Regions from separate parts of the Pseudoalteromonas sp. XMcav11-Q genome, predicted to be linked through region 2. Evidence: predicted binding sites of a transcription regulator. Region 2 holds the regulator's gene; each other region holds the start of a gene.
What was found. The regulator sigma-54, encoded in region 2, starts transcription at its own class of promoters, with help from an activator protein. The targets are predictions, from matches to a motif close to GTTGGCACGNNNNTNGNNT.

Region 1 (4,243 bases), on a different contig from region 2:
AAGAAAATACCGTTTAGGTTTTATTAAACGAAGAACTATCCTACTTCTTATTCACACCTCAAGTGAAGTAACTGATAGCGCAGTAGTGGGTCTTAACTGCTGCGTATTCACCTACTGAACCAGCTCATTTATTACCGCGAATAAATTGACTATTAATCTTTAAAAGTTCATTAAGATCAGTATACTAAAGTGAAGTCACTGAGATGCAGTACAACAGAGAATCGACAACTCCAGACTTTCATGGGTATTAAGTAATGCAGATCCCGCTAGTGAAGGTCAAAAAAAGCGATCGTTATCTGACTTTAGAGATTGTCCCCATAGTTTAATGGATAAAACAAGGCCCTCCTAAGGCTTAGATGTAGGTTCGATTCCTACTGGGGACGCCATTGGTATCACTTTTGCGTGGAATTACCAAAGTAAATGGGCGGCGGAAGCATGATGTAGAGTGTGTAAAGTCGTCGAAAATCTTGTCTGCGTCATAGGTAGTCTTAACCTTACAGTTCAAACTCATTTTCATTTTCTATTTGAATTTCAACCAAATCATTAATTTGCACATTGTGAAGTGGGCGATTACTGATATTTACCGCAATGGCGTTTTGCGCATTCACCTGGATCACTTGCAGTTTATTAATGGTTTTAATTTGATGCATAAATATTTTACCATCGACATTAGTCAGCGGATTACTATGCGCTACGTTAAGGATCTGGCCATTCTCTAAGCCATGCATGCGGCCCAAATTAATAACGACTTGTTCATCATCGATATGTAGGATTTTGCCGTTGGTTGGTAAGCAGGCCACCGCTGCGTTTAAATCAGTTGCGATTTGTGTCAGCGTGGTTTGGATCTCATCAGCATAATCTGTCTGCCAAAAGCGCTCACTGTACACATCAATTAATTTGGTCTTCTTAAACGGCCACACGCCTTGAGTGGCATATTGCTTTTGCCACACCCTTTCATGAGAAAGTGCATCAAACAGCGCAAAGTCTACCTTGAAGCTTCTTAAATATTTATCACTTTGCCAAAATGCGAAGTCGCTATTAAGTTTATCGACACCTGCAATATCAGTAATTTGACTCAGTAATACAAATTGGCTGTTCGTATTTGCCGTAATGGTCTCGATTAGCTGTTCATTATAATCAAACCGCTGGCTGAAAAAGCGGTTAACGTCTATGGTCTGTGCGAAATAAGGAACAGGTTCTAAGCTCAACTTTTGTTCAGACATTGTCTGGTATAGGCGCTCGCTCACCGCTTTATTTATGTCAAAAATTTGACCTAGTGTTGCTTGGTGTTTATTTTTTAACTGACTTTGTGTGACTGCAACCTGTTTGTCGTAAGCACTAGTAGGGCACTGAGCACTCTGTGGGGTAATATCGATATGTAATGTCACCTGCCATGAGTCACCAACTTTTGCTTCAGCAATTACGTTGGCACTTTGGATTTCAGCATTTGAGCGGATCTTAAGTTGATCTTGGGTGAGTACACCATCGGTGACGGTTTGCACACTACTCACCGAAGCGCCAGAAAACAGCAAAGCTTGTGTGATGGCGTCATTTACCGCCTTTCTTTTGGCTTTTTGATGGTCGCCATTTTTAACGTCAGCTATGCCGGTAACTTCAAACCATTCAGCATAAGCTGGATGAACCAAGGTGATACACAACAGTGATAGACTGGTCGCGAATTGCTTTTTCATGTTTAAATGCCCAGATCAAAAACTACTCTTCAACTCAGCAATACCTGTGCCAAATTTTGGCAAGGTTCGTGCATAATCATACATTATGAAAGTTAATTTTATTTCTTGCCAATACTCAATGAAACCACGACAACCCTTGCGAGACCAAGATGTTGGGGAAGTGCTTAATTTTGATTGGTATATATTGTAGCGGAGTGTGGTGAAATGCGTATCACTAATTCTATCAGTTCAGTTGTTATGGTTTGTTCGCTAGCAGGGCTCAGCGGCTGTTCAAGCCTCGTTGATAAGCATATTGAATATGAAACAGTGCAACCGGAAACTTTTCCTGTTTTACGGGCAGTGGGGTACGCTCCTTTGAGTGCTCAGCCGGGTAAAACTGCGGGTGAGAAGCAGCTAATGGCCATTAAAGTCTCAAAATTAGAAGCCTATCGTGAATTGGCTGAGCAACTGTATGGCCAGAATTTGACATCCACTATTACGGTAAAAGGAGCGGTTGCGCAAAACGACGGTCTTAAGAGCCAAGTAAATGGACTTGTTCGTGGGGCTAAGGTGCTGAAAAGTTACGCAGTTGGTGATACTTACGCGACGGAGTTAGAGCTTGATATGAAACGCGTTTATGATTTGTATATTACTCAAGTCAAGCCGCAGAAAATTAAGAAGATATCTTATAGCTTTAAGTAAGCACTCATCACATATTGCTTACTTAATGCGCTTCACTTCGATTGTTCCTCAATACTAAAATACGACAGGCGTGGCTACGCCTTTAGGTTACGTACCAATTCACTATCGCTACTTTTCACGCTGCCATCTTGACCATATGTAATCGAAGTTGGTGCGCCAATTAAGATCCCTTTTAGTTCACGTGTGCTTACATTAGCCTGATGAGCCGTTTTAGCATTGATTTCATTTTTGGTTTGGCACTCACTGAGTAGTGCTCGCACTTTAGCAACGAGCGGGGCTACTTCACTGCTTTCAAAGACGTGAGACTCAGTTTTTGACAATTCATTGTCGAGCTTTTGCAGTTTTGAAATGAGAGTTAGCTTTTCACGAGCGATTTCTTTTAAGTTGTCGCCACGCCGAGACGCGAGCTCGTCAAGCTCACGAGCCAGAAGCTGGGTCATCGCTTCTAGCGTCGAGATTTGTTCTGAAAGTTTGTGGTGGCAGAGCCGAACCAAATCATCCATATATTTCGAACTCAAATGCAGCTATGTTTTTGGCTAGTTTTTCCGCGTCAACTTGATACTTGCCTTCTGCAATCGCTTTTTTCAGTTCTTCGACTTTCTTGTCGTCAAAGCCTGATGACTGCTGCGCTTTTTCGTTGACCGTTTTCAGCTGTTGCGCTTGTGGAGTCAGGCTCACTGAATCCGCAGCTGCTTTCGGTGTAGCTGGTGATTTAACTGACGCACTATTAGCATCATTTCTTTGCAATTCAGCCTTCTGTTGCTTAACATTATTAGCAACGGATGTAGACTGATTCTGACCGTTAACTTGATTAACCATGATTGTAGACCCAATAAAATTATACTCTCAGCCTTGTTATCGGCGTTTAATAGTATTACTTTAGCAAATTTTTTATAAATTCACCTCTACTGTTTCCACTTCTATTACTCTAGCACGTAAGGTTTTGCCAGAGCGAGCGTTTTTAATATTAATAAGTTCACCACGGTTGCCATCTTGCTGCGCTTCTCCTTGAGTTTTGATCACAAGCCCACCTGATTTAGCAATAATCGTCACCGTATCGCCTTTGCAGACCATACAAATATGAGCCTGAGTAAAGGCTTGACCTTCTCTGATATTACGTTTGCTTCTACTGCCTATTAGTATCGACTTATCTTCTATATAGGAAACCCTACGAAAACGTTTCGGCTGATACTCTATTTTTACATCGTCATCCTGAATAACACGGCCTTTTTCTAACATGGTCGCGCTAACTAAAATAGGGAAGAGGTGATCGATACGCACGTGGACGTATTGAGTCCAGCTGAGGGTATCGTTGCATCTAATTTGTACTGTCACTTGAGTGTCAAAAGGCGGAGTCATTGCTGTACTATATTGCAACGGCGATTGACAATCCCTTGCTGGAATTCTTGAATCAAGTGGTATAGCAGTTAGTGATAGCTGGCTGTCGGGATCTTGCTCTACATTTGGTTCAACAAATTCTATTGCGCTTTGTTCTAAAGTTTTGTTGTCATATTGCTGACAATAACCATAGTCAACGCCTATAAAATAAGCGAACAAACAAAAAAACTGAATGTAATGGGTTTTTTTTAACAAACTCATGATGTTTCGACTATGCTTATGGGGTGAAACAAGGTATAAAGATTCTGCTTTAATAACTGCACCTAATCAAGGGTGGTAAACCATATCAGAGTCGAAGCAAAGATCGTTCCGATTAGCGGTTTATACAGTAGGAGATTGAAATGGCAGGTATTTTAGACTCGGTTAACCAACGTACACAGCTGGTTGGACAAAACCGTCTCGAGCTATTACTTTTTCGACTTCAAGGTCGACAGCGCTTCGGCATTAACGTTTTCAAAGTCCGAGAAGTGCTT
Region 2 (4,243 bases):
GCGGATCTACAAAAGCAAGTGATCGAACTCATCAACCACACAAAGACAATTTATTATGACCAGTAAAATCATTAACAAACTAGTTTTCATCGGCTTGCTTGCAAGTTCTACTCTAGCAATTGCTGCAGAACAAAATGAAGTCATTATTGATGCTGGCCGTCAGCAAGCTCAACTGCAAAGCAACATCGGTATTTTTGAACAGAATGTTGTTATTATTCATGGCAACAGAAAGATAAATGCCGATCGCCTAGAGGTCCACCGCCGCGCGGAGCTCGGCATTAACAAGCAACTGCTTGTGGCAACTGGCAGCCCTGCCACTTTTAGCGAACGTCAACCCGATGGCAACTTGCTAGAAGCCAAAGCAAATGAAATCCGTTACGACGTAGCGAAGGGAACCCTAGTGATTTCTGGTGATGCTGAAATCAATCAAACTGGGCAAAAAATCAATGCTCAAGTCATCACCTATGACATTGAAAAGCAATTGATCAGCGCTGAGCGCTCAGACCAAGAAGACTCTCGAGTAAGAACCATCCTTGTTCCTGTTGATGACAAAAAAGACGCTAAAGAGAAAAAAGCGCAGGAAGAAGGTAACAATTAATGAGCGAGCTCAAAGCAACTGGTCTAGCAAAGAGTTATAAAGGTCGTCAGGTCGTCAAAAATGTTGGTTTAAGTGTTCAGGCTGGCAGTATTGTAGGCTTATTAGGACCAAATGGTGCAGGTAAAACCACTACGTTCTACATGATTGTAGGGTTAGTACCAAGCGACAAAGGCTATATTCAGATTGATGACGAAGATATCACTTTGTTACCGATGCACAGCCGCGCACGACTTGGTATTGGCTATCTACCGCAAGAGTCTTCAATCTTTAGAAAACTCACGGTCTATCAAAATTTGATGGCGATTTTAGAAACTCGAAAAGACTTATCTAAAGTTGAAAGAGAAGCTGAACTAAACGAGTTACTGGATGAGTTTAATATTCAACACATTCGCGACTCACAGGGCATGGCATTGTCGGGAGGCGAAAGAAGACGAGTCGAAATTGCTCGCGCTTTAGCCGCAAACCCTAAGTTTATCCTGTTAGATGAACCTTTTGCTGGTGTTGATCCTATTTCGGTGTTAGATATAAAGACAATCATAGAGCACCTAAAAAACCGTGGTATCGGTGTGCTTATCACCGATCATAACGTTAGAGAAACACTGGACGTATGTGAAAAAGCCTACATCGTTTCACATGGTGAGTTAATCGCTGCAGGCACGCCAGAACATGTTTTGGCAGATCAAACCGTAAGAGATGTCTACCTAGGCGAACAATTCAAGCTATAGTTAAGACGTAGTATTAATAACTGTTAAAAAGGATTGTTAGAGATACATGAGGCAATCATTACAGCTGCGCATGGGGCAGCAACTTACAATGACTCCGCAACTGCAACAAGCCATTCGCTTGCTGCAGCTTAGTACATTGGATCTGCAACAAGAAATACAAGAAGCATTAGACAGCAATCCATTGTTGGAAGTGGAAGAAGGTGATAATACTGACGGCGAAAACGCTGACCAACACAGCCAAGAAAAGAGCCGTGCTGACGACAATCAAGATTCAGCCGATGAAACGCAGGTTAGTGACTATGAGATAGACTCAGATACCGCCATGAGCAAAGACACTGTGAGCGATGACCTTGCCATGGATGTCACTTGGGACGAGTATATGAGTGCAGCGCCTGCTGCAAGCTCAGGTCCACTTCCCGATGACGATAATGTTTATCAAGGGGAAACCTCTGAATCTCTCCACGATTATCTCATGTGGCAACTCGAACTGACACCATTTAGTCCAACAGATAGAGCTATTGCGATTGCGATTATTGAAGCTGTCGACCTGTCAGGCATTCTAACACTGTCTTGCGAAGACATTTTAGAAAGCATTAATGACGAGAATAGCGAAGAGCCTATTGAGCTAGATGAAGTCGAAGCCGTACTCAAACGCATTCAGCTTTTTGACCCTGTCGGTATCGCAGCGCGTAGTTTACAAGAATGCTTATGCATTCAGCTAAACCAATTCGCCCCAGATACCCCATGGATTGCCGAAACAAAAATGATCCTGACAGAGCATATCGACTTGCTTGCCAGCCGTGACTATCGAACTTTGGCTAAGAAAACGCGCCTTAAAGAAGCCGATCTCAAAGAGGTCATGACGTTAATACATAGCCTTAACCCAAAGCCTGCGGCAAGCATTATTCATGAAGAGCCTGAATATGTGATCCCTGACGTATCGGTGAAAAAAGTAAAAGGTCGTTGGGTCGTAGAGCTAAATCCTGATGCTATGCCTAAAATAAGAGTAAATGACCATTACGCTGCGATGTCTAGAACGGCGAAATCCAGTACGGATAGTCAGTTTATTCGCTCACATTTACAAGAAGCAAAGTGGTTTATTAAAAGCTTAGAAAGCCGAAATGATACTTTATTAAAAGTTACCAATTGCATTGTGCAACAACAACAGGCATTCTTTGAACATGGCCCCGAAGCAATGCGCCCTATGGTGCTAAATGATGTTGCTGAAATGGTTGAGATGCATGAGTCCACAATTTCCCGTGTGACAACACAAAAATACATGCATACACCTCGGGGAATATTTGAGCTGAAGTATTTCTTCTCTAGCCATGTAAGTACGGAAAATGGAGGTGAGTGCTCTTCTACAGCAATTAGAGCACTTATCAAAAAGCTGATAGCTGCAGAGAATACCGCGAAGCCATTGAGTGACAGCAAAATTGCAGATATCTTAGCTGAGCAAGGAATTAAGGTAGCGAGACGTACGATTGCAAAATATCGTGAATCCCTAGCCATTCCACCGTCAAATCAGCGTAAAAGCTTGATATAAGACGTAAAACCCAAGAAGGAAAAATGCTTATGCAACTAAATCTAACTGGTCGCCATGTAGAAATTACTGACTCATTAAGAGACTATGTCACCAACAAGTTTGCGAAGCTAGAAAGGCACTTTGATCATATCAATAATGTGCATGTGATCCTTGATGTCGAGAAACTAGTACAAAAAGCAGAAGCAACATTACACGTAAACGGCGGCGAGCTATTTGCATCAACAGAGCATCAAGATATGTATGCCGCAATTGATGGCCTTATCGACAAGCTAGATCGTCAAGTTATTAAACACAAAGAGAAGCTCACTCGACACTAAGATGAAATTAAGTGAATTAGTGAACAAGGACTGCAGTAAAGCTGCGGTCCTTTTTAATAGCAAAAAACGTATTTTAGAATACATCAGCGAACTGGCTCATAGCCAAATTCCAAATACCAGTCAGCATGCTATCTTGGACGCCTTAATGGCGCGAGAGAAATTGGGCAGCACAGGGATCGGTAAAGGCATTGCCATTCCCCATGGTCGACTTGAAGGTTTGGATAAAATCCTTGCAATGGTGCTTGTCAGCGAGCAAGGGATCCAGTTTGAAGCCATAGATAAGCAGCCTGTCGATATTTTTGTCGCGTTCATCGTACCTGAAGGTGATAATCAACAACACCTGAAGACCTTAGCGGCGATTGCTGATACACTCAAAGACAAGTCTTTTTGCAAAATGCTTAGGCAAGCAAAAAGTGATGATGAGTTATATGCAGTGATCCAAGGTGAACTTGATGAGTGATGACGAAAAAGGACTCGAGCTTATCATTATCAGTGGCCGCTCAGGCTCTGGTAAATCTGTAGCGCTTCGAGTATTGGAAGACTTAGGCTACTATTGTGTGGATAACATTCCGGTCAATTTGCTGCCGTCTTTAGTCCGCAGTGTTTCGGACAATTATAATAAAATTGCAGTCAGTATTGATGTTAGAAACTTACCTAAAGAACAGGACGAGTTTAATGACATTCTTGAATACTTACCAGGCTTTGCCAAACCTACCCTGTTTTATTTAGACAGTGACGATCAAACCCTGATAAAGCGCTTCTCAGAAACACGCCGTTTGCACCCTCTTTCACTGCATAATCTTCCATTAGATGTTGCGATAAAGAAAGAACGGGAATTGTTAGACGTGCTGATCACTCGCGCCGATTTTCTCATTGATACTACAGGCCTGAGCGTTCATCAACTTGCAGAAGATATCCGCGAAAAAATCTTAGGTAAAAAAGACAAACAACTCATTATTACCTTTGAATCTTTCGGCTTTAAACACGGCATCCCAAAACAAGCGGATTACGTTTTTGATGCGCGCTTTTTACCCAACCCACATTGGGAGCCTGAGCT
Region 3 (4,243 bases), on a different contig from region 2:
GCACTTACAACCTGTAACGAGCTTATTCAGAAAGCTCAGCAAGATAAAACCAAACAGGCAGAGCTCGTCACTACTTACGAAACCATGCTACAACACATAGAAGCAGGTCTGATCCTTATCAAAAATGGCCACACCATTTTGATTTGTAATAACAGCGCAAAGCAATTGTTGGATATTCGCGGCGCAGAGTCTGGACACTCATTACTTGCAGCACACCCAGAGCTTGAACAAGCCAAAGTAGGTAGCCACATCGCCAAAGACTTACTATTTAAATATTTTACGTTTTCCAATCAAGGTAATCAGTACCAACTTTGGCTTTTCACCGCGATTTCAGAGCAGCTAGAGAGTACCCAAATCGAGTCTTGGCAAAAGCTGATCCGCGTGCTTATCCATGAAATAGGAAACTCCGTCGCACCGATTTATTCACTCTCAAATACGCTAGTTAATATCACCAATAATCAGTTAGCTGAAGCGGTGACAGACCAAGAACTCGTTGAAGACTACCTACAAAGCCTGCAAGCGATTGGTATTAGAAGCCAGTCTTTACTTGGCTTTATTGATAACTACAGAAAGCTCACGCATATTCCTGAACTTGACCTCCAACCGCTTGCGGTACAGACTTTACTTGACGACATTACGCCGCTGATAAAAAGCGACTTTAGTGACGCCCATATCACCCTACACTTTGATGTGACGCCCGCTGCGCTGAGCATTAATGTTGATAGAAAAATGATAGAGCAAGTGCTGCTCAATCTACTAAATAACGCCAAAGATGCCATGAAACATAACAACCATGAAAAAATAGTGACTGTATCAGCAACGATTAATCGCTACGGCAAATGTGAGATCAAAGTTGCTGATAACGGGGAAGGAATAGAACCCAGCGCACTTGATAAAATATTCGTACCATTTTTTACTACAAAACCTCATGGTTCAGGAATTGGGCTTGCACTCAGCCAACAAATTATCCATCGCCACAAAGGGCGGATCAGCGCGACTTCTGAAGCAGGAAAAGGGAGCTGCTTTAGTGTCTTGCTGTAAGATAAATAACTAAAAATGGAGCCAACTCATCCACCATATCGTGTAGAGCTAGCTATAAACTTAGATTTCTATTTAGAACAATTCTTGATATTATCGCAACTCGTTGGGGAGTAGCCTGCTTCCAATGCTCGGAAGAGTTCGTATCAACATAATTGGCCAAAATGCCATGGTGCGGACACCTCTCGGTTGGCGAGACCATCGATATATCCATGCCTGTGGTCGGGCGTGTGGATATGTCGTGGACTCAAATCGCCCGACCGGAGCAATGTAAATGAATTTCGTCACCCTGCTACTGTTAGCATACGCCATGTCTACCGATGCGTTTGCCGCGGCAATCGGTAAAGGCGCCAGCCTAAAATCACCTCGGCTTACCGAAGCCATAAAAATCGGCCTCATTTTTGGTGTTATTGAAGCCTGTACGCCGCTGATTGGCTGGTTAATAGGACAATCTGCAGCTGGCTATGTCGAGGCTTGGGATCACTGGATTGCCTTTATCTTACTGTTAGGACTTGGCGCTCATATGATTTATGAGAGCCTTAAGGGTAATGACGATGCGCCAGTACAGCACGCAAAGCAACCTTGGTTAAAAACCATTATCACAGCGTTTGGTACCAGTATTGATGCAATGGCTGTCGGTGTCAGTCTCGCATTTGTTGATGTGAATATATGGCTCGCCGCTTCGCTCATTGGCCTTGCCACCACCATGATGGTAACAATTGGTGTGATGATTGGGCATTCGGCTGGAAAGTTCCTTGGTAGTCGAGCTGAAACCTTTGGTGGGGTGATCTTAATCTGTGTGGGAACTTGGTTGCTATATAGCCATCTTTCGATTTAATCGCAAAAAGAGCGGTATATTTACCGCTCACTTGCTTATCCCTTTACGTTAGGGCTACTTGGCTTTTAAGCCTTTTTAATCGCTTTTTTCAGCTTTTTGATTTTTGCTTCATGCTTTTCAATCTTTGCTTTACGCGCTTTCAGCTCTTTTTTAAGCGCTTTGACATCGCTTTTCTTCGCCATAACTAATCTCCTTTGGTTGTTTTGCGAACACCTACTACCATAGCAAAGTGACTGACAATATCAAACTACACCTGCGCTACTGCGTTGCCTGCCATCTAATAGTGGTAATTTTGACCAAATACTATTTTGTACAACTAAATATTAGTAAATAAATAGAGTAAGTTGATATTAAAAAACACTAACCACTTGTTTTATAAATGATTTAATGTTGGCTTGGTTGTTGCTTCTATAAGCATAAATCAAGAGAACGGAACCAACCATATGTCTGTACCATTAAAAGATAGGCCTCTCGAATCCGTTAGGGAAGAGGTGATTGACCAGTTAATTCTAAATTACAGCCACGGTGAGCTTTCGGCTGATGCATTCGAGAGACGATTGGATAAAGCATACGACCTGAACGAACAAGAACAAATTGCAGCACTTAGTGCTGATTTACCGCTAAAGTCGGATGCAAGATATCACAGCGAAAAAGCCGCTCGTTTGGGTCCAAAATTTACCTCAAGCGTAGATGGTGCTGAGGCAATAAGCATTACCTCTATACTTAGTTCCAACCATCGCAGTGGCGAGTGGGTCGTACCTAAAGAGATCCACCTAAAAAACTACCTTGGCAGCTTGGAACTAGATTTTAGCAACGCAATTTTTAGTCACCCTGAAGTACATATTTATATAGATTGCATTTTAGGCAGTGACGAAATCTTTGTACCAGACACAGTCGATGTCGTCACCGATATTCGTAATATTATGGGTTCAGTAGAAAACACAAGAAATACGCTTGCATCTGCAGGGCAGGTGAAACAGCGTCCACAAATTTATATTCACGGCAGAATGATTTTGGGTAGCATTGAAATTAGCGTAAAGCGCTCGATGAAAGCGCAAATAAAGCAATTTGCCGACGGCCTTAAATCCCTATTTGGTGACGGCACGAAATCCAAAAGCTAAAGCTTTATAAAAAACCCCTTGGTTCAGGGGTTTTTTATTATCCGAATAGCAGAGTAAACTTTTTACTTCTCTACAGGAAAGCCTCTATCACGCATAAGCGCTTCAACTTCAGCGTCACGGCCTCTAAACTTGCGATACGCTTCTGCTGGATCCATTGAGTTGCGAACTGAGAATAGGTAATCCACTAAACGCTGTGCAACGTCTTTGTCGTAGAAGCCACCTGGCGCTTCTGCAAACGCTTCTGCTGCATCAGAAGTTAATACCTCAGCCCACAGGTAACCGTAGTAACCCGCTGAATAACCTTCACCTGAGAATACGTGACCAAAGTGAGTTGTACGATGACGCATCACGACCTCGTCCGGCATGCCTAGCGCACCTAACTGAGACTTTTCGAATGCAACAGGGTCGCCAATCTTGTCAGGATCTGTGGTATGGAAAAGCATATCCATAATAGCCGAACCAAGGTATTCAGTCGTCGCGAAACCTTGGTTAAAGGTTGCTGACTTCTTGATTTTCTCGATTAGCGCTTTAGGCATAGGTTTGCCTGTTTTATAGTGAACTAAGTAACGATTGATCACTTCGTCCGTTGCCAACCAACGCTCCAATAGCTGAGATTGGAACTCAGTGTAGTCGCGCACACCAGAGTTTGAACTTGGGTACTTCACGTTTGATGAAAGCGCATGCAGCGCGTGACCAAACTCGTGGAAATAGGTTTCTGCATCTGACCAAGAAATTAAGGTCGCTTCACCTTCTGGTGCTTTCACAAAGTTGGAGTTGTTTGAGCTAAGCACATTTGTTTTACCATCAAATGTTGTATGGCTACGATATGATATGGCCCACGCACCAGAGCGTTTACCTTTACGTGCGAACGGGTCTAAATACCAAAGGCCGATATTATCACCAGTGGTTTTGTCTGTTACTTCCCATACACGAACGTCAGGGTGGAATACAGGCACCGAGCCCTTTGGCACTTCAGTGAATTCAAAGTTAAACAGACGGCCTGCTACATAGAACATCGCTTCACGCAAATTATCTAGCTGTAAATAGGCTTTAACTTCGTTTGAATCCAATTGATACTTAGCTTGGCGAACCTTCTCAGCGTAGAAACGGTAATCCCATGGCATGATTTTTATATCATTGCCTTCAAGCTTAGCAATAGATGTCATGTCTGTTACTTCTTCTTTCACGCGCGCAATTGCAGCAGGCCATACTTTTTTCATCAGCGCCATCGCGTTTTCAGGCTTTT

Region 1: a site for sigma-54 is predicted at 1,747-1,765, ahead of ABMY45_RS10520 (LPP20 family lipoprotein). Genes of this name have one in related genera too.
Region 3: a site for sigma-54 is predicted at 2,266-2,284, ahead of ABMY45_RS07680 (LiaF domain-containing protein). Genes of this name have one in related genera too.

Annotation. Positions count from the first base shown of each region.
Region 1 covers NZ_JBECOX010000005.1:238,646-242,888, reverse strand. Annotated here, with positions in the region: tRNA gene ABMY45_RS10530 (tRNA-Arg) at 312-386, shown strand; gene ABMY45_RS10525 (flagellar assembly protein T N-terminal domain-containing protein) at 495-1,691, opposite strand; gene ABMY45_RS10520 (LPP20 family lipoprotein) at 1,896-2,372, shown strand; gene ABMY45_RS10515 (flagellar protein FlgN) at 2,447-2,875, opposite strand; gene flgM (flagellar biosynthesis anti-sigma factor FlgM) at 2,868-3,191, opposite strand; gene flgA (flagellar basal body P-ring formation chaperone FlgA) at 3,264-3,971, opposite strand; gene ABMY45_RS10500 (chemotaxis protein CheV) at 4,112-4,243, shown strand, end outside.
Region 2 covers NZ_JBECOX010000003.1:394,610-398,852, forward strand. Annotated here, with positions in the region: gene lptC (LPS export ABC transporter periplasmic protein LptC) at 1-66, shown strand, start outside; gene lptA (lipopolysaccharide transport periplasmic protein LptA) at 56-598, shown strand; gene lptB (LPS export ABC transporter ATP-binding protein) at 598-1,323, shown strand; gene ABMY45_RS07425 (RNA polymerase factor sigma-54) at 1,370-2,869, shown strand; gene hpf (ribosome hibernation promoting factor) at 2,899-3,186, shown strand; gene ptsN (PTS IIA-like nitrogen regulatory protein PtsN) at 3,188-3,646, shown strand; gene rapZ (RNase adapter RapZ) at 3,639-4,243, shown strand, end outside.
Region 3 covers NZ_JBECOX010000004.1:13,912-18,154, forward strand. Annotated here, with positions in the region: gene ABMY45_RS07670 (HAMP domain-containing sensor histidine kinase) at 1-1,041, shown strand, start outside; yybP-ykoY riboswitch at 1,135-1,293, shown strand; gene ABMY45_RS07675 (manganese efflux pump MntP family protein) at 1,313-1,876, shown strand; gene ABMY45_RS07680 (LiaF domain-containing protein) at 2,320-2,997, shown strand; gene ABMY45_RS07685 (M3 family metallopeptidase) at 3,060-4,243, opposite strand, start outside.